One region of the Glutamicibacter sp. FR1 genome, then DNA from elsewhere that is predicted to be linked to it. Evidence: riboswitches for the same ligand, from Rfam matches in the RefSeq annotation. Region 1 holds a riboswitch; the other holds the start of a gene.
What was found. Region 1 has a riboswitch for glycine ahead of gcvP (aminomethyl-transferring glycine dehydrogenase). Riboswitches for the same ligand answer to the same signal wherever they lie in the genome.
Positions count from the first base shown of each region.

Region 2: another riboswitch for glycine. It lies ahead of ACLQ8T_RS14880 (D-serine/D-alanine/glycine transporter); the one in region 1 lies ahead of gcvP (aminomethyl-transferring glycine dehydrogenase).

Region 1 is NZ_CP178602.1:2,703,780-2,705,961, reverse strand. Features, by position in the region: gene ACLQ8T_RS13015 (SGNH/GDSL hydrolase family protein) at 1-659, shown strand, start outside; glycine riboswitch at 762-859, shown strand; gene gcvP (aminomethyl-transferring glycine dehydrogenase) at 1,024-2,182, shown strand, end outside.
Region 2 is NZ_CP178602.1:3,095,969-3,098,150, reverse strand. Features, by position in the region: gene ACLQ8T_RS14905 (FAD-dependent oxidoreductase) at 1-11, shown strand, start outside; gene ACLQ8T_RS14900 (GMC family oxidoreductase N-terminal domain-containing protein) at 12-425, shown strand; partial or broken gene ACLQ8T_RS14895 (GMC family oxidoreductase N-terminal domain-containing protein) at 451-579, shown strand; gene ACLQ8T_RS14890 (hypothetical protein) at 580-840, shown strand; gene ACLQ8T_RS14885 (hypothetical protein) at 844-987, shown strand; partial or broken gene ACLQ8T_RS14880 (D-serine/D-alanine/glycine transporter) at 1,048-1,260, opposite strand; glycine riboswitch at 1,580-1,678, opposite strand; gene ACLQ8T_RS14875 (heavy metal translocating P-type ATPase) at 1,987-2,182, opposite strand, start outside.

The DNA.
Region 1 (2,182 bases):
AATACGCCAATCTGGCCGTGCGCGGCAAGAAGATCGGCCAGGTGATCAACCAGCAGCTGGACCAGGCCCTTGCGTTGGGCCCGGACCTGGTCTCCATCTACGCCGGCGGCAATGACATCCTGCGGCCCAAGGCCGACCTGGATGCGCTGATGCGCGGCTATGCCGGCATGGTGCGCCGTTTTTCCGAAGCCGGAAGCACGGTGCTGCTGTTCACCGGTTTCGACACCGTGGACTCGCCGCTGTTCTCCAAGACCCGTCCGCGCACTGCCGTCTACAACGAGAAGGTCCGCGAAATCGCGGACGAATACGGTGCGCTGATCGCCGACTACTGGCGCTGGCGTGAATTCTCGGACCTGCGCTACTGGGCGCCGGACCGGCTGCACATGAATGAGCTGGGCCACACGCTGATGGCCTCCAAGGTCCTGGACGTGCTTGGCGCCGGGCAGATCACCGAGGAGAACTGGTCTGCGAAGATCCACCAGCCGTCGCTGCCGGAGCTGGCGGTGAACTCGCGCGGCGAGAAACTGAAGCAGGAATTGGGCTGGGCCAGGGAGCATTTGGCTCCGTGGATCAAGCGACGGCTCACCGGCACCTCATCGGGAGATTCCTTATCAGCGAAGTATCCCGATTACATCCGTTTAACTGCCGGCGCAAACTGAACGCGTTTATGACTTTTCCTGTTTCTGCTCCTGTTTGACGTTGGGGGCGAGGCGGGTAACATGGTGGTGTGCTGCAGGTCTCCGGCCGGCAGTACACGCCATAGACGGATGGCGGGAGAGTCCCGTTCACACCATGGACGGGCGCCGTAGGAGCAATTCCTCCCCAGGAAACTCTCAGGCACCCGTACCGCCATCATGAGGCAACTCTGGAAAGAAACCGGCCCGTTCCGGTTCACCGAAGGTGCAAGTACCCGGCTTGGTTTGCTGGATGCGTAAAACTCTCAGGTTATGAAACAGGGATGGGGAGGTAAAAAGACCTTCCTTTGGCATGCGCCAAGACAGATCCCATGGAGATACCCGCACCATGACCATCACGCAGACTTCGGCACCAGCGAATACTGAATTCGTCTCCCGCCATATCGGCCCGCGTCCTTCCGACGTTGCCACCATGCTTCAGACCCTGGGCTACGACAGCCTGGAAGCACTGATCGATACCGCCGTTCCGGCAGGTATCCGCCAGGACTCCGCACTGGATATCCCTGATGCGCTGAGCGAAACCGAAGCCTTGGCCCACCTGCGTGCGCTTGCCTCGAAGAACGTCATGAAGACCCAGATGATCGGCCAGGGATTCTACGACACCATCACCCCAGCGGTAATCCGCCGCAACATCGTGGAAAACCCTGCCTGGTACACCGCCTACACCCCGTACCAGCCAGAAATCTCCCAGGGCCGCCTCGAAGCCCTGCTGAACTTCCAGACCATGGTCATGGACTTGACCGGCCTGCCGATCGCCAACGCTTCGCTGCTGGACGAATCCTCGGCCGCCGCCGAAGCCGTGCTGATGATGCGCCGCGCCAACAAGAAGAAGGCCAAGGGCAAGACCGTCCTGGACTCCAACATCTTCCCGCAGACCCTGAAGGTCGTGCAGGGCCGCGCCGACGCGCTGGGCTTCGAGATCGAGGTCGCCGACCTCTCCGCCGGCCTGCCCGAGGGCGACATCTCCGGCATCGTGCTGCAGCAGCCAGGCAACAACGGATCGATCGCCGACCACGCCTCGATCATCGCCGCCGCCAAGGAAGCTGGCGCCATGGTGACCGTGATCGCCGACCTGCTGTCGCTGACCATGATCACCCCTCCGGGCGAGCAGGGCGCCGACATCGCCGTGGGCAACACCCAGCGCTTCGGCGTGCCGCTGTTCTTCGGCGGACCGCACGCAGCCTACATGGCTGTTGCCGACGGCCTGACCCGCTCCATGCCAGGCCGCCTGGTGGGCGTTTCGGCCGATAACGCCGGAGTTCCCGCCTACCGCCTGGCGCTGCAGACCCGCGAGCAGCACATCCGCCGCGAGAAGGCCACCTCCAACATCTGCACCGCGCAGGCCCTGCTGGCCATCTGCGCATCGATGTACGCCGTCTACCACGGCCCAGCCGGCCTGAAGCAGATCGCAACCCGTGCCAACAACCACGCCCGCGTGGTCGCCAGCTCGCTGGTCGCAGGCGGCTTCACCCTGGCCTCGGATACCT
Region 2 (2,182 bases), 390 kb from region 1:
CACGTGGCTAGGTGCTCGGCGGATCGCACGTGCTGCACGCAACCATCTGGGTGCGCTGCGCCCCGCAGGACTACGACGGCTGGGCCAAGGACTGCGGCGAGCAGTGGGCCTGGAAGAACGTCTTGCCGATCTACAAGGATATCGAGAACTCCTCTCCGGCGGCGCCAGCAAGTTCCACGGCACCGAAGGGCTGGTGCCGGTGGACAACGACTACGAGCTGGATGAAATCCACCATTCGATTATCGACGCGGCAGTGCAGTCCGGCATCGAGTTCAACCCCGACTACAACGGCGAGCAGCTGGACGGCGTGTCCAAGGAGCAGATCAACGTCGTTGGCGGCGAACGCATCAACACCTGGAAGGCCTACCTCAAGCCGGTACGCGAGCGTCTTGAGATCATCACCGACGCCGAAGTGCATTCGGTGATCCTGGAATCCGGCACCGCGGGGGCGTGCGCTACCAGAAGGACGGGCAGCTGCAGGAGCTGCGCGCCGATGAGGTGGTGCTCAGCGCCGGCGCCCTGGGCTCCCCGCAGATCCTCCTGCGCTCAGGAATCGGCCCGGCGGCCGAGCTCCGGGCAGTGGGCGTAGAGCCGCTGCATGAGCTGGACCAGGTGGGCAAGAACCTGCACGACCATCTGCTGGCTCCGATGATCGCCGAAACCACCACCCGGGACATTCCTGCCCCGCGCACCGGGGTCTCGGTCTCGCAATCGCACATGTTCTCCCGCTCCCGCGCAGACCTGGACCGCCCGGACACCCAGCCGATTTTCTTCGCCGTGCCGATGTACTCCCCGGGCATGGAACCGATCGAGGGCACCGCATCCACCCTGCACTCCTGAATCGTGACCCCGCACAGCCGTGCCGAGATCACCCTGAGCGGACCTGGACTGGAAGATCCGGTGAACATCGATTTGAATGCCCTGGATGATCCGCGGGATCTGGAGGCGTTCGTGTACTCGATGAAGCATTGCCGCGCGATGGTCTAGCAGGACGCCTTGGCCCAGGACTGGGGTGCCCGGGAGGTGTACCCGGGCAACGAGGTCCAAAGCGATGAGCAGCTCGCCCATGGCGCGCATGACGAAGAAGAGCATGAAGCCGATGATCATGTAGACGAAGATGACCGACGGGCCGGCGACCGAAATGGTCTTGCCGGAGCCCATGAACAGGCCCGTGCCGATCGCGCCGCCAATGGTGATCAGCTGGATGTGTCGATTGGAGAGCCCGCGCTCGAGAGTGGGGTCAGAACTGGTGGTACTCATGCTGGTTGCCTTCCAGGAGTGTGGCGTGACGCCCCGAAGCTGATCTGCCTCCAAGCCGGGTTGGCTTGGAGTGCAGTCTCGCTTCGATGAACACTTCCGTATCGGAGCAGTCCAGCAGGCTTGCCCGGCACGCTGCGCAAAGAGCAGGGACCAGGCCAGCCACGGGGAGTACCTCGAATCCGGTGCGCTCGGTGCGGCACTGTTCTTGGTCCCTCCCCAATCTGCATGTCGACCTGAGAGTTTTCACTTCGGCCCGTTTACTGGGCGAAGCTTGCTCCTTCGGTGAGTGCGGCCGTACCGCACTGCTTTCCAGATTTGCCTAGTCGTGGCGGTACGGGTGCCTGAGAGTTTTCCGGGGAGGAAATTGCTCCTACGGCGCCCGCCCATGGTGTGGGCGGGTTTCTCCCGCCACGCATCAGCGGCATATGTGGTGATTGCCATCACAGTATGCGCAGAAGCTTCAATGTGGCGCAAATCGCATTTTCATATTTCGCACCCCGCTAATTCGCATGGCTAGACGATTCCCCGGAAAAATGACGCGGAAAACCGTGTTTGGGCTTTCGTAATGATTCGCATCCGGCGATCTCCCGCTCCGGGAATGCACAGCACAGATCTCCGCCTCCCACGCCGTAGGCCACCGGTATGACGAAGGCCATGGGCAAAACCCCTGGGACATGCAGCGCAATTTCTCACGCGGCACGCCCCAGGGGTTGTTCCCGGCTGGTGCTAGTGCTTTCCGAAACGGCGCAGCCGTAGCGAGTTGAGCACCACCAGCACGGAGCTGGCTGCCATGGCTGCACCCGCGATCATCGGGTTGAGCAGGCCCAGGGCCGCCACGGGGATGCCCGCGGTGTTGTAGGCGAAGGCCCAGAACAGGTTCATCTTGATCGTGGACAGGGTCTTGGCTGACAGGTCGATGGCC